4 regions of the Kitasatospora sp. NPDC051702 genome follow, and region 3 is predicted to be linked to each of the others. Evidence: riboswitches for the same ligand, from Rfam matches in the RefSeq annotation. Region 3 holds a riboswitch; each other region holds the start of a gene.
What was found. A riboswitch is a leader RNA that binds a small molecule or an ion and turns the genes downstream of it on or off. The one in region 3 is predicted to bind cobalamin.
Positions count from the first base shown of each region.

Region 1 (5,150 bases), on a different contig from region 3:
GTCCCGGCCGGCGTGCCGTACGACGTCACACCGCTGCTCAAGCCGGACCACAAGTACCTCGGCGCCGCACTGCCCGGCGTCCCCGAGACGATGGACGCGCTGCCCGTCTACACCTCCACGATCGGCAAGCAGCCCAACGTCCTGGAGTTCTACGCCCACTGGGAGGGCGGCTTCGACACCCAGGGCGCCAAGCGCATCTACGCGGCCGGGGCCCTGCCGTACATGGCCTGGGAGCCGTACAACCACTCGCTGGCCTCGATCGCCGCCGGCGACACCGACGACTACGTCCGGGGCGTCGCCAAGTCCGTGGCCAAGCTCGACCAGCCGATCGCGATCAGCATCGCGCACGAGATGAACGGCAACTGGTACCCGTGGGGCCGGCAGGCCGCCAGCGCCCAGGAGTTCGTGGCCGCCTGGCGGCACGTGCACGACCTCTTCGACCGGGCCGGGGCGACCAACGTCATCTGGGTCTGGAACCCGAACATCACCGACCCGGCGCCCAACACCCGGCTCGCGCCCTACTACCCGGGCGACGCCTACGTCGACTGGGCCGGCATGACCGGGTACTTCACCCGCACCGGGCCGAAGAACTTCGACCTCCTGTACGGGCCGACCATGGCCGAGATCCGCGGCTTCAGCCAGAAGCCGTTCTTCATCTGCGAGACCGCCTCGGAACAGGGCAAACGCCAGCTCGCGGACATCGACCAGCTGTTCTCCGGGGTCGCGGCGCACGACGACATCCTCGGCTTCGTCTGGTTCAACATCGTCAAACGGGCCGACTGGCGCGTCGAGGCCGTCCCGGAGACCCTCGCGGCCTTCAGGCGGCGCGTGTCCGACCCCCGCTTCGGCTTCGACATCCGGAACCCATGATGAGCGCAGAGTCAGAGTTCACCCCCGCCCCGGACGACGCAGCCGCCGGGCCCGCACAGGCGCCGGTGCCCGCACACCTGCCCGTGCCGGTGCCGGACGAGGCCGTACCCACCCCGGCCGCCGCACGGGCCGCGCGCGCCGCCCGGGCCGCCCACGCCCTGCGGGCCGCCCGGGCCGCCCTCGACACGGACACCCGTGACGGCGGCGGGCACCCGCTGACCACGGCGGACGCCGCCCCCGCGGCGCCCGCGGCCGGGACCGACCTGTTCCGCCGCGCCGACCGCTCGCCCGGGCCGGGCGCGGCGGGGGGCGACGGTGCCGGGCCCGGCGTTCCCGCGTCCGGGGTTCCTGCGTCCGGGGTTCCCGCGTCCGGGGTTTCCGGGACCGGCGGCCCGGGGACCGATCCGTCCGGGCCGGCCGTTCCCGGGCCCGACCTTCCCGGGCCCGACGTTCCGGCACCCGATGCGTCCGACGCGCCGCCGCAGGTGGCCCCGACCGGCGCCCCCGGCCCGGTGGACGACCAGGCCGTCGAGCTGGCGCCGTACACCATCCCGCAGGTCCCCGCGATCGGCTGGGACCCGGCCCCCAGCCCCCGGCGCCGCTGGATCGCCCGCGGCGTGCTCGCCGCCGTCCTCGTCATCCAGGCCCTGCTCTCGCTGCGCCTGCTCGCCGCCGCGCACCCCGACGAGGCCGCCGCCATGGTGGCCGGCCGCCAGCAGCTCGACCACCTGCTGCACGGCACCCCCGTGACCACCCACCTGGCCGAGCGAATACCCGGCACGCCCCAGCTGTACCTGCCGTTGGCCGGCGCCGCCGCCGACGCCAACGGCATCTTCGGCGCCCGGGTGCTCAGCCTCTGCTTCGCCCTGCTCACCACGGTGCTGCTGTACTCGCTGACCCGCCGGCTCTTCAACGAGCGGGTGGCGATCTGCTCGATCGCCGGCTACGCGGTGGTGCAGTCGACCGTCGTCGTCGGCTTCTACGCCGCGCCCGAGGCGCTCGCCGTCCTGCTGGTCGCCCTGGCGGCCTGGGTCACGGTGTTCACCGCGCGCCGCCCGGTGGCCCTCGTCCTGCTCGCCGCGCCGGTCGCCGCCCTGGCCTGCGCCGTCGCGTACTCCGCGGTGTTCACGCTGCCCGCGCTGGTCGCGCTGGCGGCGGCCACCGCCTGGCCGCGGCGACGGCTCGGCCCGGCCGCCCTGCGGTCCCTGCTGCTCGCCGCCGGCACGGTGGGCGCCCTGCTGCCGTTCGGACTGCTCGGCGAGGTCGCCGGGTGGTCCCCGGCCCACGGGCAGGGTTCCCGTCCGGGCGGCGAGATCCTGCTGAACACCGTCCAGTGGGGCGGCCTGTTCACCGTCCTCGCGGTGGCCGGCACGATCGCGTACGCCCGCCGCGAGCAGCTGCTCGAGTCGCCGGAGAACGACGGCGTCACCACCACCCGCGCCCAGCGCGCCCTGCTGGGCACCGCCCTGACCTGCACCGCCCTGCTGGTCCCGGCGGTCCACCTGGCGCTTGGCACCTCGGGGGCGCTGTTCCGGCACCTGGGCTTCGGGATGCTGCTCGCCGCCCCGCTCGCCGGGGTCGGCCTCACCCGGCTGGTCGGCGCGCACTTCCGCCACCCGCAGCTGGGCATCCTGGTCTGGGTCGCCCTGCTCGCGCTCGGTCTGGAGCAGTCAGCGCTGCGTTACCAGAACGGGCCCGACTCCGGCCGGCTGCTCGCCGTCCTGCGGGTGCACGCCACGCCGCAGGGCCACTACCTGACCGAGGTCGACGGGCTGCCCGAGTACTACCTCGGCGCCGTCAGCCGGCCCGAGCAGTGGACGTCGGCCCGCTCCGGGACGGACTACCGGGACGCGGCGGGTGTCGAGCATCACGGCGACGAGGGCAGCGCGGCCGCGATCAAGGACGGCTACTTCACCGTCGTGGTCCTGGACAGCACCGCCCCGGCCGCCACGGACCGCGTCCTGGCGACGGCGCTGGCGAGCGGCGGGCACTACCGGTTGATCGCCCAGTTCACCTCTCCGACGGGCGATTCGAGCACCTACAAGGTCTATCTGAAGCACTGAACGGCCGCCGGGCCCACCGTGGCCCACGACACGTCGGCCACAACATATGGTGCCGCCGCAGTCAGCCGCCACTAGATGTATGCTCACTCCTGCTGTCAAAGCAGGGGAACCCGGTGCGAGTCCGGGACTGCCCCGCAGCGGTGTGCGGGCGGCTCGACAAGCCGCGCCCGCGAGTCCGAGTACCTGCCGACGGTGTGCGCCACGGCCCTCCCGCAGAGGCCGCGCCAGCACGAGCAGTACCTTCCGGGCCTCGCGGGCGGGCCGGGGACGCCACCGTCGCGCGACGCACTCCTGCGTACGCGCCGTGCTCCCCTGCCCCGTTCGGCCCGGACCCGATCACCGCCGCCGATCGCCGCCAGGAGAGAGCGCCTTGACCACCGCTGCCTCAGCCACCCTGCCCACCCAGGGCTCCGGTTCCGCCCCCGCCGCCCCGACGGTCTCCGACCCCGGCGGCGCGCTGCTGCGGCTGCTCACCGACCGTAGTGTCGATCTCCCCCAGGTGGACCCCGGCCATGTCGCCGCCGCCGCGCTGCGCGGCCGCCACGCCGGCTCGGACTTCGCCGAGCTGCGCGGGCTGGCCGTGGACGCCGCCGCGTCGATGATCGCCGAGGACCCCCAGTACTCGAAGCTGGCCGCCCGCCTGCTCGCGCTGGAGATCGTCGACGAGGCCGACAGCCAGGGGGCGACCTCGTTCGCCGCCTCGATCGCCGTCGGCCACGCCGAGGGCCTGATCGGCGACACCACCGCCGCCTTCGTGGCCAAGCACGCCGCCGCGCTCGACGCGCTGATCGACCGACAGGGCGACGACCGCTTCGAGTACTTCGGCCTGCGCACCGTGCAGTCCCGCTACCTGCTGCGCCACCCGATCACCCGCAAGGTCGTCGAGACCCCGCAGCACTTCCTGCTCCGCGTCGCCTGTGGCCTGGCGGTCGGCGACACCGAGCAGTCCGTGCGCGAGGTGGCCGAGCTGTACCGCCTGATGAGCCGGCTGGAGTACCTGACCTCCTCGCCGACCCTGTTCAACTCCGGCACCCGCCACCCGCAGATGTCGAGCTGCTACCTGCTCGACTCGCCGCTGGACAACCTGGACTCGATCTACAGCCGCTACGCGCAGATCGCCCGCCTCTCCAAGCACGCCGGCGGCATCGGCCTGTCGTACTCGCGCATCCGCTCCCGCGGCAGCCTGATCCGCGGCACCAACGGCAAGTCCAACGGCATCGTCCCGTTCCTGCGCACCCTCGACTCCTCCGTCGCCGCGGTCAACCAGGGCGGCCGTCGCAAGGGCGCCGCCTGCGTCTACCTGGAGACCTGGCACGCCGACATCGAGGAGTTCCTCGAGCTGCGCGACAACACCGGCGAGGAGGCGCGCCGCACCCACAACCTCAACCTGGCGCACTGGATCCCGGACGAGTTCATGCGCCGCGTGAACGCCAACCAGGACTGGTCGCTGTTCTCCCCCGCCGACGTCCCCGAGCTGGTCGACCTGTGGGGCTCCGACTTCGACGAGGCCTACCGCAAGGCCGAGCAGGCCGGCAAGGCCGTGCGCACCATCCCCGCGCAGACCCTGTACGCCCGGATGATGCGCACCCTGGCGCAGACCGGCAACGGCTGGATGACCTTCAAGGACGCCTCCAACCGCGCCGCCAACCAGACCGCGCTGCCCGGCCGCACGGTGCACTCCTCCAACCTGTGCACGGAGATCCTGGAGGTCACGGACGACTCCGAGACCGCCGTCTGCAACCTCGGCTCGGTCAACCTCGGCGCGCACGTCGCCGAGGGCGCGTCGGCGGAGGACCTGCTCGGCGCGATGGACTGGGAGCGGCTGGACGCCACCGTGCGCACCGCCGTCACCTTCCTCGACCGCGTGGTGGACATCAACTTCTACCCGACCGTCGAGGCCGGCACCTCCAACTCCCGCTGGCGGCCGGTCGGCCTCGGCGTGATGGGCCTGCAGGACGTCTTCTTCAAGCTGCGGATCGACTTCGACTCGGCCGAGGCGGCGCGGCTGTCCACGCTGATCGCCGAGCGCATCATGCTCACCGCCTACGAGCGCTCCGCCGACCTGGCCGAGCAGCTCGGCCGCCACGAGGCGTACGGCGAGACCCGCGCCGCCCGCGGCGAGCTGCACATCGACCACTTCGACGTGCAGCCGCACTGGGCCGACCGCTGGAGCGCGCTGCGCGCCCGGATCGCCGAGACCGGCCTGCGCAACTCGCT
Region 1 is NZ_JBFAZB010000005.1:36,411-41,560, reverse strand. Features, by position in the region: gene AB0N04_RS06525 (glycosyl hydrolase) at 1-870, shown strand, start outside; gene AB0N04_RS06520 (glycosyltransferase family 39 protein) at 870-2,933, shown strand; cobalamin riboswitch at 2,975-3,139, shown strand; gene AB0N04_RS06515 (ribonucleoside-diphosphate reductase subunit alpha) at 3,328-5,150, shown strand, end outside.
Region 1: another riboswitch for cobalamin. It lies ahead of AB0N04_RS06515 (ribonucleoside-diphosphate reductase subunit alpha); the one in region 3 lies ahead of metE (5-methyltetrahydropteroyltriglutamate--homocysteine S-methyltransferase).

Region 2 (5,150 bases), on a different contig from region 3:
CGCGGCCGTCGCCGGGTACGCGCTGGGCGGCGGCTGCGAGCTGGCGATGCTCTGCGACGTCCTGCTGGCGGCCGACACCGCGAAGTTCGGGCAGCCGGAGATCAAGCTCGGGGTGATCCCGGGCATAGGCGGCTCGCAGCGGCTCACCCGGGCCGTCGGCAAGGCCAAGGCGATGGAGCTGTGCCTGACCGGCCGGATGATGGGCGCCGAGGAGGCCGAGCGGGCCGGCCTGGTCTCCCGGATCGTCCCCGCGGACCAGCTGCTGACCGAGGCGCTGGCCACCGCCGAGGCCGTCGCGGCGATGTCCGCCCCGGCGGTGGCGATGCTCAAGGAGAGCGTCAACCGCGCCTTCGAGACCACCCTGGCCGAGGGCGTGCGCTTCGAACGGCGGCTGTTCCACGCGACGTTCGCGACGGCCGACCAGAAGGAGGGCATGGCCGCCTTCGCCGAGAAGCGCCTGCCGGAGTTCCGCCACCGCTGACCCGTACGGTTCCGGCACCTTGCGCGCGGCCCGCGGTGCCGTGTTCCGGTGCCGGAACCGTGACGTGGCGCACCGTCCCTTGACCGGATCTTCGCGTCTTCGCCATGATGGGCCGTCATGTTGTGACTCCGCCGACGGGGGAAGTCCGGTTCGAATCCGGCGCTGACCCGCAACGGTAGGCCGCCGACGTCCCGTCGGCGGCGAGCCCGAGTACCCGGCGGCGGAGGTGTGTCACCCCCTCCTCCCGTCGTGGTCTGCGGGCCGGAGCTCCGAGGGCTGCCCGGCGTGCCGCCGGCGCCCTCCGGGCCCCTGCGTCCAGGCCCGGAAAGGCAGCCATGCCCGCCCTCCGCCGCACTCTCGGTCTGCTCGCGATACCCGCCCTCGCCCTCGCCACCGCGCTCCCGGCGGCCACCGCCGCCCAGGCCGCGCCCGCCGCCGCACCCGCCGCGACCGCGGCCCCGACGATCCGCCCCGACGCCGCCGCGGGCGGCTGGCTGGCCCGCCAGCTCGTCGACGGCGACCACTTCGAGTCCGTGTTCAACGGCACCGCCTACCCCGACCAGGGCCTGACCGTCGACGCCGTGCTGGCCTTCGCCGCCTCCCACGGCTCCGACGAGGCCGCCGCCCGGGCCACCGCCTGGCTGGCCAAGCCCGAGATCCTCGGCGGCTACCTCGGCGACGGCACCACCGAGGCCTACGCCGGTGCCACCGCCAAGCTGCTGCTCGCCGCCGAGGTCCGCGGCGCGAACCCGACCGCCTTCGGAGGCGTCGACCTGCCGGCCCGGCTGCGCTCCCTGCAGACCGCCGAGGGCCGCTTCTCCGACCGCTCCCAGTGGGGCGACTACAGCAACGCCTTCGGCCAGTCGCTCGCCCTGATCGCCCTGCACCGCACCCCCGGCGGCGCCCCCGCCGCGGCCGTCGACTTCCTGGCGAACAGCCAGTGCGCGGACGGCGGTTACCCGGTCTCCTTCGGCCAGACCACCTGCACCAGCGACCCGGACGCCACCGCGCTGGCCGCCCAGGCCCTCGCCGCCACCGGCCGCACCGCCAAGGCGAACGCCGGCCTCGGCTGGCTCACCGCCCACCAGAACGCCGACGGCGGCTTCGCGGCCGCCGGGGCGACCGCCTCCAACGCCAACACCACGGGCCTGGCCACCCAGGCGCTGCTGGCCGGCGGACGCCTCGGCGCCGGCCTCAAGGGCTGGAGCCGGCTGGTGAAGTTCCAGCAGGGCTGCTCCGCCGACCCGGCGGTCCGCGGCGCCGTCGCCTACGACGCGACCGGATTCGACCCGGCCAACGGCGCCCGGGCCACCGCGCAGGCCGCGCTCGGCCTCGCCGGCACCCCGCTGGCCACCCTCTCCGCCGCCGGCGCGCGTCCGGCCGCCCCGACCCTGGCCTGCCCGGCGCCCGCCGCCCGCTGAGCCACCGAACTCCTGAGCCACCGAACCCCTGAGCCCACGAGGAGAGTTCCGATGACCGACACCCTCACCCCGGCCAGACCGGCCCGCCGCGCGCTCGGCTCGATCGCCGCGGCCGCGGCCCTCACCGCCGGCCTGCTCGGCGCCTCCGCCGTCCAGGCCCCCGCGGCCCACGCGGCCGCCTGCAGCGGCACCACCGGCGTCACCGTCGTGGTCGACTTCACCGCCGTCGGCGGCGGCGTCGAGACCGGCTGCGCACCCGGCGATCCGGCCACCGGGCTCGCCGCGCTGACCGGCGCCGGATTCACGTACGCCTTCCACCCGCGGTTCCCCGGCTTCGTCTGCAAGATCAACGCGCTGCCGGCCACCTGCACCAACCCGACCGGCAGCGCCTACTGGTCCTACTGGCACGCCCAGCACGGCGGGCCCTGGTCGTACAGCAGCCTGGGCGCGGGCAGCTACAATCCGGCCCCCGGCGACGTCGAGGGCTGGTCCTTCGGCGCCGGCGCCCAGCCGGGCATCACGGCGCCCTGACGTCCGGAGGCACCTGCCGGCACCCCGGAGCCCCGCGGGGAGGGGTGCCGGCAGCTCCGGCACGCCCTGCGGTGCGGCAGGAGGCGCCCGGCCGTCCTGATCCGCGCGGCCCGTCCCGTCAGGGTGAGCGGACCATCTGACGGGCCGTTGACTCCCACTCCGCTGACGTGGTCTGATGAACCGGTTTTTCACCTCGGTCCTCAGGGGAAGCCGGTCCAACTCCGGCGCTGACCCGCAACCGTAGATCCGCCCAGGGCGGATGAGCCGGAATGCCTGAACCGGGGTCTGTTCAGAGAGCACTCGCGTCGTCGCGGACTACGACGCAGTTCCGACGGCTGCGCGCTCCACCGGCAGCCGTCGGCTGCGCCGTTGCTCCCCGCGTCGACCGACCAGGGAGACGCCGGTGAGGGTCAGCAGCAGTCGTACGCGCCACAGGAGCCGGGGCACCACGTCCCTGCTGGCCGCCGCAGCACTCGCGGTCACCGCCTGCGGCACGGCGCTTGTCGGCCGGCCCGCCGTCTCGCTCGCCGGGGCGGCCGTCCCCGCCGCGGGCCGGACGCCGGACGTCGCCAGGGGCGCCGCCTACCTCGCCGACCCGTCCCGCCTGATCGACGGTCACTACTACGAGGGCTTCCCGGCCTTCGCCGACTTCGGACTCACCATCGACGGCGCCTACGCGCTCGCCGCCACCGGCACCGACGACGCCGCGCTGCGCCGGATCGTCGACTTCCTGGACCAGCGGGGCAAGGACGCCAGCGAGCGCACCGTCGACGACTGGACCGCGATCGGCACCGAGTACGCCGGCGGCGGGTCGATCGGCAAGGAGGCGCTGCTCGCCGAGGTCGTCGGCCGTGACCCGCGGAACTTCGGCGGCCACGACCTGATCGCCGCCCTCGCCGCGATGGTGTGCACCAAGGCCGACGCCAACACCGGCTGCGACGCCGCCGGGAACTACGGCTACGCCACCTCCGTCTTCTCCCAGGCGCTCGCCGTCATGGCCCAGCTCCGCGCCGGGGACGCCGCCAACGCCGCCCCCGCGGTCGCCTACCTGAAGGGCCTCCAGCACCCGGACGGCTCCTGGCCGAGCCTGATCCCCGCCACCGGCGACTCCGACGTCGACAGCACGGCGATCGCCGCCATGGCCCTCGCGCTCGTCCCCGGCGACGACGCCGCAGCGCAGGCGGTCGACAAGGGCCTCGGGTGGCTCGCCGCGCGGCAGTTGCCCGACGGCGGCTTCCCCGGCGCGGCCGGTGACTCGACCAACTCGGCCGCGCTGGCCGTGCAGGGCATGACGCTGCGCAAGGCCGACTACGGTGCGCAGATCGCCAGGGCGCTCGACTTCCTCGCCGGTCAGCAGAACGGCGACGGCGGGTTCAACGTCGCCTCCGCCGGGCAGCAGGGTTCGGACGTCCGTGCCTCGACCCAGGTGGTCGGCGGCGCCACCGGGATCTCCTTCGGCACGCTGAGCCGCCCCCTCGGGGGCACACCGACGCCGACGCCGACGGGGACGCCGACCGGAACTCCCACGGGGACGCCGACGGGGACGCCGACGGGCACGCCGACGGGCACGCCCACCGGAACCCCGACCGGTACGCCGACGGGCACGCCCACCGGAACCCCCACCGGAACCCCGACGGGCACGCCCACCGGAACCCCGACGGGAACGCCCACGGGCACGCCGACCACCCCGGCCGGCACCCCGACGGGCTCGCCGACCACGACCGCACCGGCCCCGGTCACCGACACCCCCGCGGCCGGCGGCGGCCCGACCGTCCGTCCGGCCGGAGGCGTCGACGCCCCGGCGGGTGCCGGTGTCGCCCCGTCCGGGGGCGTGCCGGTGTCGACCGGCTCCGGCAGCCTGGCCGGCACCGGTAGCCAGGCGCTGACGCTGACGGCAGGGGCCGGTGCGCTGACCGCGCTCGGCGCCGCCGCCGTCCTCGTCGCCCGCCGCCGCCGGACCGCGGCCCCTGGACGTCACCGATGACCGGGGGACCGGGCGCCCGCCTCGGCCGGCTGTTCGCGGCGACGGCGCTGACCGCGGCCCTCGCCCTCGGCGGCGTCGCCGTGGACACCGCCCCGGCCGCCGCGGCGCCGTTGCCGATGGACCAGTGCACCACCACCTCCGGCGTCGTGCTCGCCGTGGACTTCAGCAGGTGGGGCGGCCCGCTGTTGCGCTCCTGCGGGAGCACCCCCACCACCGGGTACGCCCTGCTCAACCAGGGCGGCTGGAAGACCGCCGGCACCGGGCACGACGGCCCGGCGTTCATCTGCCGGATCGGCTACAGCGGCTACCAGGGCGGCAAGCAGTTCCCGACCCCGGACCAGGAGAAGTGTGTCCTCACGCCGCCGGCCACCGCCTACTGGTCGTACTGGCACGCCGATCCGGGCCAGAACGAGTGGTCCTACAGCCAGCTCGGCGCGATGAGCTACCACCCGAAGCCGGGCAGCGTCGACCTGTGGATCTTCGGTGGCACCGACATCGAGGGCACCGAGGGGCGTCCGAGCTTCTCGCCGGACACCGTCCGGGCGCACAGCGCCGACCCGGGTGGGCAGCCGGCCGACCCGGGCCAGGGCTCCGCGGGTGCTTCCGGCGGCGCCGCGGGCGGGTCGAGCGGTGGTTCCGGTGCCGCGGGCGGCTCGGGTGCCTCGGGCGCTTCGGGCGGCTCCGGCGGCGGGTCGACGGGTGCCGGCGGTGCGACCGGCGGTGGCGGCGCCGC
Region 2 is NZ_JBFAZB010000040.1:11,806-16,955, forward strand. Features, by position in the region: gene AB0N04_RS27940 (enoyl-CoA hydratase) at 1-481, shown strand, start outside; cobalamin riboswitch at 578-718, shown strand; gene AB0N04_RS27945 (peptidase) at 817-1,902, shown strand; gene AB0N04_RS27950 (flagellar hook-length control protein FliK) at 1,954-2,433, shown strand; cobalamin riboswitch at 2,600-2,729, shown strand; gene AB0N04_RS27955 (prenyltransferase/squalene oxidase repeat-containing protein) at 2,837-4,417, shown strand; partial or broken gene AB0N04_RS27960 (hypothetical protein) at 4,534-4,968, shown strand.
Region 2: another riboswitch for cobalamin. It lies ahead of AB0N04_RS27955 (prenyltransferase/squalene oxidase repeat-containing protein); the one in region 3 lies ahead of metE (5-methyltetrahydropteroyltriglutamate--homocysteine S-methyltransferase).

Region 3 (5,150 bases):
GATCCCGATCGACCCCGGCAACCCGCCGCACGGGCGCCGCCCTCGGTCGCCGTCACCCGTCCGTCCCGACCGCGCCGGAGGCCCCGCACCGGGGCGGGCAACGGGCCCGCCCCGGTGCGGGGCCGTGGCTCAGCCGGCGAGTTCGGCCCGGAGGCGGCGGGCCGCGCCGACCAGGCTGTCCAGCGAGGCGCGGGTCTCCGGCCAGCCCCGGGTCTTCAGGCCGCAGTCGGGGTTGACCCAGAGGCGCTCGGCCGGGATCGCCGCCAGCCCGGCGCGCAGCAGTTCCACGGCCTCCTCGGTGCCGGGCACCCGCGGGGAGTGGATGTCCCAGACGCCCGGGCCGACCTCGCGGGGGTAGCCGGCGGCGGCGAGCTCACCGGCGACCTGCATGTGGGAGCGGGTGGCCTCCAGGGAGATGACGTCCGCGTCGAGGTCGTCGATGGCCGTCATGATGGCGCCGAACTCGGCGTAGCACATGTGGGTGTGGACCTGGGTGTCGGCGCGCACCCCGGAGGTGGCGAGGCGGAACGCCTCGGTGGCCCAGGCCAGGTACGCCGGGCGGTCGGCGGCCCGCAGCGGGAGGGTCTCGCGCAGGGCGGGCTCGTCGACCTGGACGACGGCGGCGCCGGCGGCCTCCAGGTCGACGACCTCGTCGCGCAGGGCGAGGGCGACCTGCCGGGCGGTGTCGGCGAGCGGCTGGTCGTCGCGGACGAAGGACCAGGCGAGCATGGTGACCGGCCCGGTGAGCATGCCCTTGACCGGGCGGTCGGTGAGGCCCTGGGCGTAGCGGAACCAGTCGACGGTCATCGGGTGCGGCCGGGAGATGTCCCCGGCGAGCACCGGCGGGCGCACGTAGCGGGTGCCGTAGGACTGCACCCAGCCGTGCCGGGTGGCGAGGTAGCCGGTGAGCTGTTCGGCGAAGTACTGGACCATGTCGTTGCGTTCGGGCTCGCCGTGGACGAGGACGTCGAGGCCGGCCTTCTCCTGGAAGGCGATGACCTCGCGGACTTCGGCCTCGATGCGCCCGCGGTAGCCGTCGGCGTCGATCCGCCCGGCGGCGAGGTCCGCGCGGGCAGTGCGCAGCTCGGTGGTCTGCGGGAACGAGCCGATCGTCGTGGTGGGCAGCAACGGCAGTCCGAGGCGGGCGCGTTGGGCCTCGGCGCGCTGCGGGTAGGCCTGCGGGCGGCGGGCGTCGGCCGCGCTGACGGCGGCGGCCCGGGCGCGGACGGCCGGGTCCCGGGTGATCGGGGAGCCGGCGCGCGAGGCGAGGTCGGCGCGGTTGGCGGCGAGGTCGGCGGCGATCGCGCCGGTGCCCTCGCGCAGGCCGCGGGCGAGCAGGGCGGTCTCGGCCGTCTTCTGCCTGGCGAAGGCGAGCCAGCGGGCGATCTGCGGGTCCAGGTCCCGTTCGGCGGTGGCGTCGAGGGGGACGTGCAGCAGCGAGCAGGAGGTGGCGACGTCGACGCTGCCGGCGAGGCCGAGCAGGGTGGCCAGGGTGGCGAGCGACTTCTCCAGGTCGTTGATCCAGATGTTGCGCCCGTCGACCACGCCGGCGACGAGCCGCTTGCCGGGCAGCCCGCCGACGGCGGCGAGGTCGTCCAGGTTGGCGGCGGCGGGGCCGGTGAAGTCCAGGGCGAGGCCTTCGACCGGGGCTGCGGCGAGCACCGGCAGGGCCGCGCCGAGGCGGTCGAAGTAGCTCGCGACGAGCAGCCTGGGCCGGCTGGTGAGGGCGCCCAGCTCGCGGTAGGCGCGGGCGGCGGCGTTCAGCTCGGCCGGGGTGCGGTCCTGGACGAGCGCGGGTTCGTCCAGCTGCACCCACTGCGCACCGGCCGCCTGCAGTTCGGCGAGCAGTCGCGCGTAGACGGGCAGCAGCCGGTCGAGCAGGGTGATCGGCTGGAAGTCCTCGGCGACGCCGGGGGCAGGCTTGGCGAGCAGCAGGTAGGTGACGGGGCCGACCAGCACCGGGCGGGCGTCGTGACCGAGGCCGAGGGCCTCGCGCAGCTGCGCGACCTGGTGGTCCGGGTCGGCGGTGAAGACGGTGTCGGGGCCGAGTTCGGGCACCAGGTAGTGGTAGTTGGTGTCGAACCACTTGGTCATCTCCAGCGGAGCGACCTCCTGGGTGCCGCGCGCCATGGCGAAGTACCCGTCGAGCGGGTCGGCGTCGACCGCGGCGCGGTGGCGGGCGGGGACGGCGCCGACGGCGACGGTGGTGTCCAGCACGTGGTCGTAGAGCGAGAAGTCGCCCGTGGGGACTTCGTGGACGCCGGCCTCGGCGAGCTGCCGCCAGTTCTCCCGGCGCAGGTCGGCGGCGGTGGCGAGCAGGGCGTCTGCGGTGACGGCGCCCTTCCAGTACCCCTCGACCGCCTTCTTGAGCTCCCGGTCGCGGCCCTGGCGGGGGTAGCCGTGGGTGGTGGCGCGGGTTGCCGCGGCTGCGGACTTCGTCGTCAAGGGACTCTCCTTCGCGAGTCTGCTTCCTCTGGTCCCCGGGGACGGGACGAGGGTGCGAAGGGGTGCCCGACCGGGCGCGGCCGCGGGCGCAGGGATGCGCCGGACCCGCCTGGTGTGCACGCCGACCCGCCCACGAGGTCACCGGGATGTCCGCGCGCGATCGGTCGCGTGCGGGCAGTGGCAGGTCTTCGGACTCGCGGGCGCGGCCGCCCTGGTCAGGGCGGTCACCTACTGGCCGTCGCTTCCCAGGCCCGTCCGGGCCCAGTGCGTATGACGGCGGTCGTTCCCACTCACCGCTGCGGGGCAGTCCCGGAATGGCCACGTGAATGGCGTCACCGGGTTCCCTCTTGCGACGCGCCTGCCTGGCGGACAGGGCGAACCAGCTGCCCGGCCAGCCTAGTGCGAACCCGCGGCCGGGGGCGCGGAAATCCCACCACGTGTCCACGGGGTGAGACGTGGCCGGTCCCCCGGCGGCACCGGCCGTCGCGGCGGCCGTGGAATCCGCCCACCGCGACGGGCCCGACCGCACTCCGACGCGGCGCTCGACCCGCCGTTCGACCGCGGGTCCCCGCAGCTCCGGCGTGCGCTCGTACGCCGACGGCCCAGCCGTGAGGGGATCCCGGCGGGCCGAGCCCGGTCCGCGGACGCGCCGGAGGGCACGGCCCCGGCGTCCGGTCACCGTCACCCGAACGGCGGCTGCCCGTATCCGAGCGCCGGGCCGTCGCGTTGGTACGGCACCAGCTGGTGGGCCGACATCCGACCGCTCTGGTACCACCCGACGACGACAGCGGCAGAAGAGGGCGACATGCTCCAGATCTCAGTCGAGGACTCCGAGATCGGCCCGGGCGAGGCCCACCGGTGGCACCTGGTCCCGTTGACCGGCGGCGACCCCGCCCCGCGCCGGATGACCGGTTACAACCAGGCGAAACATTTCACCGTGGCCCAGCACGCCCAGAGCGTCGACGAGCCGATCCGCTCCTACGTCGCGGCCAGCTTCGAACTGGCCGGTCCGGTCGACCTGGACGCGCTGGCGGTCGCGCTGCTCCACCTGGTGCGGCGTCACGAGGTGCTCCGGGCGGTCTACCAGCCGCTGGGCGGGGACCTCGGCTGCGAGGTCCTGTCGCCCGGGGAGGTGGCCCTCAAGCACGTCTACGCCGGCCCGTTGGAGACGCCCGCGGAGGTCGAGCGCCACCTCCACGACGCGTTCAAGGAGGTGGACACCCTCTCCTGGCCGCTGATCACCATGGGCGCGGTGGTGCGGCCGGAGTCGACCACCGTCTGGTTCTCCTGCGACCACCTGGTCACCGACGGCCTCTCCAGCGCGATCGCCGTCAACGACATCACCACGGCCTACCGGAGCCTCACCGCGGCCGGAACCGCTGCCGGAGCCGAGGCCGACCCGGTCCGCCCGGCACGCCCGGCCCGCACCGAGGATGCGGCCCAACAGCCGGGCAGCTACCTGGAGTTCAGCCGCGGCCAGCGCCGGGCCAACCGCGCCATGCGCGCCGACGACGCGCGGCTGGACTACTGGCGGGCGTTCCGCGACCGCAACGGCGGCCTCTTCCCCCGCTTCCCGCTCGACCTCGGCGTCCGGCCCGGCCGGCTGTACGCGCCGACCGCCGGCACCGAGCGCCTGCTCAGCGCCCGCCAGGCCGAGGCCTTCGGCACCGCCTGCCGGGCCCGCGGCGGGCGGCTGTCGATGGGGCTGCTCGCCGGGCTGGCGATCGCCCTGCGGCAGGAGGGCGGGCCCGAGGTCTACCGCGGCCTGGTGCCGGTCAACGAACGCGGCCGGGGCGTCTACGCGGAGTCGATGGGGTGGTTCATCAACACCCTGCCGATCGAGTTCCCGGTCAGGCCGCGGGCGGGCTTCGGCGAGGTGCTGACCGCCGCCCAGGACGCCTACGGGCAGCTGCAGGCCCACGCCGGGGTGCACTTCGTGAAGGCCTGGCGGCTGCTCGCCCCCGCCGAGTACGCGCGGCTGCACTACTGGCCGCACGCGGTGAACTTCTACTCCTACATCGACTTCCGCCGGCTGCCCGGTGCCGACCGGCACGCCGCCCAGCGGGCCCGCCTGCACGTCTGGGTCTCGGGCTGCAACGGACTGCTGCAGTGGCTGCACCGCACCGACGACGGTCTGTTCGTCAACACCATCCACGTCGACACCCCGCAGGCCCGGGCCACCAACCGGGCCCTGCTGGACGGCTTCACCCGCGTGCTCACCGACGCCTCCTGACGCACCGGCGCGCCCGTCCGAGCCCCGATCCCGCCCCTCCGCCCCTCCGCCCCCGGCCCGCCACCGACGGGCCGGTCCGCCATCCGGCCGCAGCGATTGCCCCGCCCTCCGCACCGAGTGAGCATCGTCACATCAGGTGACGTGGCGTCACCCTGTGCAGCGAGAGGAATCGACGAATGAGGGCATGGCTTCGAGCCGGCGCGGTGGCCGCTCTGCTCACCCTGGTGTCCGCGGGGCAACCGGCCGCGGCCGCGGGCGGCGCGTGGGGGCACGGCGACGACCACGGCGGCGACACCGCCCGGTGTGCGCCGGGTGTCCCGCTCGGTCCGGACGGCCCGGACTTCTACGAGCCGCCGTCCCCGCTGCCGGACGGCCCGCACGGCACCCTGATCTGGGCCCGGCAGGTCCCCGCCCCGGAGCACGCGCACGCCTGCCGGATCCTGTACCGCTCCACCCTCCACGACGGGGCCGC
Region 3 is NZ_JBFAZB010000025.1:66,033-71,182, forward strand. Features, by position in the region: gene metE (5-methyltetrahydropteroyltriglutamate--homocysteine S-methyltransferase) at 130-2,445, opposite strand; cobalamin riboswitch at 2,624-2,827, opposite strand; gene AB0N04_RS21410 (condensation domain-containing protein) at 3,251-4,678, shown strand; gene AB0N04_RS21415 (lipase family protein) at 4,855-5,150, shown strand, end outside.

Region 4 (5,150 bases), on a different contig from region 3:
GCAGCCGGAGCGCGCAGCGGTCCCGGGCGAGGGCGGCCACCGTCACGGCGAGGCCGGGGATCCCGTCGGCGGCCTCGACGATCCAGCGCCCGGCCGGCTCCTCGGCGTCGACCTCCGTCCTGGCCAGGACCTCGGCCACGGAGCGCAGTTCCACCGTGGTCTCGGCGGCGTCCAGGGCGAAGAAGCCCCGGGGGTGGCCCTGCGGGTCGATCGGGTACCGGCGTACCGAGACCTCGCCGTCCGCGCACTCGCCCTCGACGTCGTAGGCGGTCGGCCGCTCCGCCGGGAGCGGTACCGGGGCCGGGTAGGGCGGCAGGGCGGTGGGGGTGGTGAGGTCGTCGACCTTGTCCGCCAGGAAGCCGAACAGGACGGGGGCCAGGGCCGGGACGGCCCGGTCGCGCTGGCCGAGGGAGCGGTCGGTGACGGGGCGCAGCAGCTCCGGGTCGTACGTCGCGACGGCCGCTTCGAGCTGGGCGTGCAGGTCGCCGTCCGGGTCGAGCGCGGGCGCCGCCTGGCCGAAGGCGTAGGTGGGGGACCCCGGGTCGAGTTCGGCGGCGCCGGTGGCCACCAGCAGGGTGGGGCGGTCCAGTGCCGCGCCGTAGAAGGAGACCGATCCGTGGTCGCCGATCAGCAGGTCGGCGGCGACCAGGGCGGTCTGCCAGCCCTGGTGCGGGGGGATCAGCCTGAGGCCGGAGCCCCGGGCCGTGGCCAGCAGCAGTTCGGGGTCGTGCCGGTCCCAGACGTTGGGGTGCAGGACCACGGCCACGGCGTACTCGTCGGCGGGGAGCGCGGTGACCAGCCGGCGCGGCAGGTCGAGGCAGTGCGCCGCCAGGGAGTGCCTGCTCCAGGTGGAGGTGACGACGACGAGGCGCCGGCCGTCGACGGCCCCGAGGGCGGCGCGGTAGGCGTCCCGCCGGCCGCGGCTGGCCAGCATCCTGGAGAAGGTGAGGTCGCCGACCTCCCGTGCGTGCGGCAGCGCCTCGGGGCAGGTGGCCGCCAGCCGCTCGAACTGCTCCTCGTGGGACAGCCCGATGACCGCGGGGAAGACCCGCCCCCGGTGGGTGAGCTCCTGACGGGACAGGCCGGCGGCACTGACCCCGTCCCCGGTGGACTCGGCGACCAGGCGGTTGTAGCCGGCGCCGTGGGGGAGGACGACGAGCGGGGCGCGCAGCCGGTGCATGGAGGCGTGGACCGCGCAGGACACCGCGAGGTCGAACTCGTACCGGACGGCCTCCTCCCACGGGATGACCGTGACGGCGGGTTGCTGGTCGGCCAGGTAGGGGCCGAGGCCCGCCGTGAACGCCGAGCCCGGGTTGACGGTGAGGTAGCACCGGACGCCGAGCTGCGGGCGGACGAGCAGGGTGAGCACGTCGAGCACCCGGGTGGCCGAGGTGAGCGTGCGGGCGACCGCGAGGACGCGGGCCCGGACGGGCCAGGTCTCCCAGCGGTCTTCGTCGGGCCAGGGCCGGGGCCGGCGCCGCAGGCGGTTCAGCACACGAAGATCGTACTCATCCGGCCCCGCTCCGGCGGGTCCGTCCGGGGCGGGTCAGCCGGTGGCAGCGGTGGGTTCGTGGTGGTCGGCGGCGGCGCAGGGGTCGAGGAGGGGGCGCAGGGCGTCGTCGACGAGCCGGTAGCGCACGACGCGTCCGTCGCGGTCGCCGGTGACCACGCCGGCGGTGCGGAGCAGTCGGAGGGCCTGGGAGACGGCGGGGTCGCGCATACCGGTGGCGACGGCGAGGTCGGTCACGGCGAGCGGGCCGGCGCGGTGCAGGGCGAGCAGGAGGGCGAGCCGGCCCGGGTCGGCGAGCAGGGAGAACCGCTCGGCCCAGGTGCGGACGTGCGCGGTGTCGCCGATGGCGGCGATGGCCTCGCAGACCCGGTGTCCGTCGATGGTGCGGTGGTCCGCGCGGTCGGCCGGTACGAGATGCATGCGGACATTCTCGCAGGCCGGGGCCTGTGATCCTGGACACCTGCGCAGGTGCGCAGCCTTGCATGGGTGGAGCCGGGCCCCCTACGGTGTTGCCCGCCGTGGTGCTCGGGAAGACCGGTGACGGACCCTCAGGGGTCCCAGTCCGGAGCGGCCCTCGCCACTGTGATCGGGGGGAGTCGTCCGTATCCACGACGCCACTGGGCGCTTCGCGCGTCTGGGAAGGCGGGTACGGGTGCCCCGTAAGCCAGGAGACCGGCCACGGCATCTCACGAAGTCTTTCCACGAGGTGCTGGAGCGTGATCCGCGTATGACCCTGCCCGAAACCGCCGCCCCCGGGGCGCCGGCGGCGCCGTCCGCACTGCCGACGTTCCGCTGGAAGCGCGAGGACACCGTCCGCACGGCCGGACTGATGGGCGTGATCCTGGCCATGCACGTGGTCGCGTTCGGGACGCTGTTCTTCCTGGTCGCGCCCCACAACTACGCGGTCGGCACCCAGGTCTTCGGGGTGGGCCTGGGCATCACCGCGTACACCCTCGGCATGCGGCACGCCTTCGACGCCGACCACATCGCGGTGATCGACAACACCACCCGCAAGCTGATGGCGGACGGCAAGCGCCCGGTGTCGGTGGGCTTCTGGTTCGCCCTCGGGCACTCCTCGATGGTGGTCATCATGGCCGCCCTGGTGGCGGGCGGCGCCCAGCTGGCCAACACCCTGATGGACGACGAGTCGACGACCCACCAGTGGCTGGGGATGGTCGGCACGACGGCCTCCGGCGCGTTCCTGTACCTGATCGGCGCGCTCAACCTGGCGGCGCTGGTGGGCATCCTCAAGGTGTTCCGGGCGATGCGGGCCGGGAAGTACGACGAGGCGCAGCTGGAGGAGCACCTGAACTCGCGCGGCTTCCTGGCGAGGGTGCTGAACCGGGCGACGCGGTCGATCACCCGGCCGGGGCAGATGTTCCCGGTGGGCATGGTGCTGGGCCTGGGCTTCGACACCGCGACCGAGGTCACCCTGATGGTGATGGCGGGCTCGGGCGCGGCGGCCGGGCTGCCCTGGTACGCGATCGTCTGCCTGCCGCTGCTCTTCGCGGCCGGGATGAGCCTGTTCGACACGCTGGACGGGACGTTCATGAACTTCGCGTACCAGTGGGCCTTCTCCAACCCGGTGCGCAAGGTGTACTACAACCTGACGATCACGGGGCTGTCGATCGCGGTGGCCTTCGTCATCGGCACGATCGAACTGGTCGGCGTGCTGCACGAGAAGCTCGACCTGACCGACCCGGTGAGCGGCTGGATCGCGGACATCTCGCTGGACAACGTCGGGTACGCGATCGCCGGGCTCTTCGTGGTGGTCTGGGCCGCGGCGATCGGCTACTGGAAGCTGGCCGGGGTCGAGAAGCGCTGGCAGCCGACCGGGCAGTGACAGCCCCGAACCGGTCGGCCCGGGGTGCGAGCCGGGGCGTGCGGGCAGCGGCGACGTGCCCCCTCGGGAGTGCTCGGCGGGCGGAACGGGGTGCGGCTTCGTAGGCTCGACGCATGTCTGATGCGTACGCGGGTCGGCGGGAGCGGGTGAGGGAGCACTGCAGTGCGGCCGGGGCCGATGCGGCGCTGATCACCCGGGCGGCGAACGTGCGGTATCTGACCGGCTGCGCGCCCTGCGGGGCGACGCTGCTGCTCACCAGGGACCGCGCACTGCTGGCGCTGCCGGACGACCTGCCGCCGGACGACACCGGGGAGCACCTGATCGCCCCGGACGTCACCCAGGTGCCGGTGCCGGCCGGGGCGGACACCGCCCTGGCGGCGGCCGAGGCCGCGGCGCGGCTCAGGCTGGCGGCGCTGGCGGTGGAGGAGCACGACCTGACCGTCAGCCGGCACCGGTCGGTGGCCGGCCTGTCCGGCGGTGCCCGGCTGGCCGACCTGGACCGGCTGGTGGAGCGGCTGCGGGTGGTCAAGGACGAGCACGAGATCGCCGACCTGCGGATCGCCGCCGAGATCGCCGACCAGGCGCTCGGCGAGCTCCTGGAGTCGATCCTGGTCGGGCGGACGGAGCGGCACCTGGCGATGGAGCTGGAACGCCGGATGATCGACCACGGTGCGGACCGGGCGGCCTTCCCGGTGTCCGTCGGCACCGGCAGCCACTCCGGGCAGCCCGCCCACCAGCCGACCGACCGCCGGGTGGAGGAGGGTGACTTCCTGACCGTGGTGATGGGCGCCCAGTACCGCGGCTACGGCATCTCGACCGCCCGGACCTTCGTGATCGGCGCCGCCCCCGCGCCCTGGCAGGTCGAGCTGCACCGGCTGGTGTTCCGCGCCCAGCGGGCCGCCCGGGAGGCGCTCGGACCAGGCGTGGAGCAGTACGTGCCCGACCGGGCCGCGCGGCAGATCCTGGAGGCGGCCGGCCACACCGAGGCGTCCCCGCACCCGGTGGGGCACGGCATCGGGCTGGAGATCCGGGAGGCGCCGCGCCTCGGCCCTTCGGACATGGGTAAACTGGACAGCCGCGTACCGGTCACCGTCGGTCCTGGGGTCCACCTCCCGGGCAGGGGCGGTGTCCGGATCGAGGACACGCTCGTGGTGCGCCCCCTCGAGGAGGGCGGGCCCGAGCTGCTCACCATCACCACCAAGGAGCTCCTCGCCCTGTGACCGCGGCCCCCGGGCCGTCGGCGGCAGGACGCACCCCTTGGTTCCTTGACAGCTATATCCAGGAGTAAGTGCGCCCGTGGCTTCCACGAACGATCTCAAGAACGGCATGGTCCTCAAGCTGGAGGGCGGCAAGCTCTGGTCCGTCGTCGAGTTCCAGCACGTCAAGCCCGGCAAGGGCCCGGCCTTCGTGCGTACCAAGCTCAAGGAGGTCCTGACGGGCAAGGTCGTCGACAAGACCTTCAACGCGGGCACCAAGGTCGAGACCGCCAACGTCGACAAGCGCGGCATGCAGTTCTCGTACAAGGACGGCGAGAACTTCGTGTTCATGGACATGGACACCTACGACCAGCTGACCATCGAGCCCGCCGTCGTCGGCGACGCCGCCAAGTACCTGCTGGAGGGCTTCGAGGCCCTGGTCGCGCAGAACGAGGGCGCGGTGCTCTACATCGAGCTCCCGGCCGCCGTCGAGCTGACCATCGCCGAGACCGAGCCGGGCGTCCAGGGCGACCGCTCCACCGGTGGCACCAAGCCGGCGACCCTGGAGACCGGCGCCGAGATCCAGGTGCCGCTCTTCATC
Region 4 is NZ_JBFAZB010000002.1:11,754-16,903, forward strand. Features, by position in the region: gene AB0N04_RS01975 (hypothetical protein) at 1-1,495, opposite strand, end outside; gene AB0N04_RS01980 (metalloregulator ArsR/SmtB family transcription factor) at 1,547-1,930, opposite strand; cobalamin riboswitch at 2,013-2,206, shown strand; gene AB0N04_RS01985 (HoxN/HupN/NixA family nickel/cobalt transporter) at 2,238-3,353, shown strand; gene AB0N04_RS01990 (aminopeptidase P family protein) at 3,467-4,573, shown strand; gene efp (elongation factor P) at 4,650-5,150, shown strand, end outside.
Region 4: another riboswitch for cobalamin. It lies ahead of AB0N04_RS01985 (HoxN/HupN/NixA family nickel/cobalt transporter); the one in region 3 lies ahead of metE (5-methyltetrahydropteroyltriglutamate--homocysteine S-methyltransferase).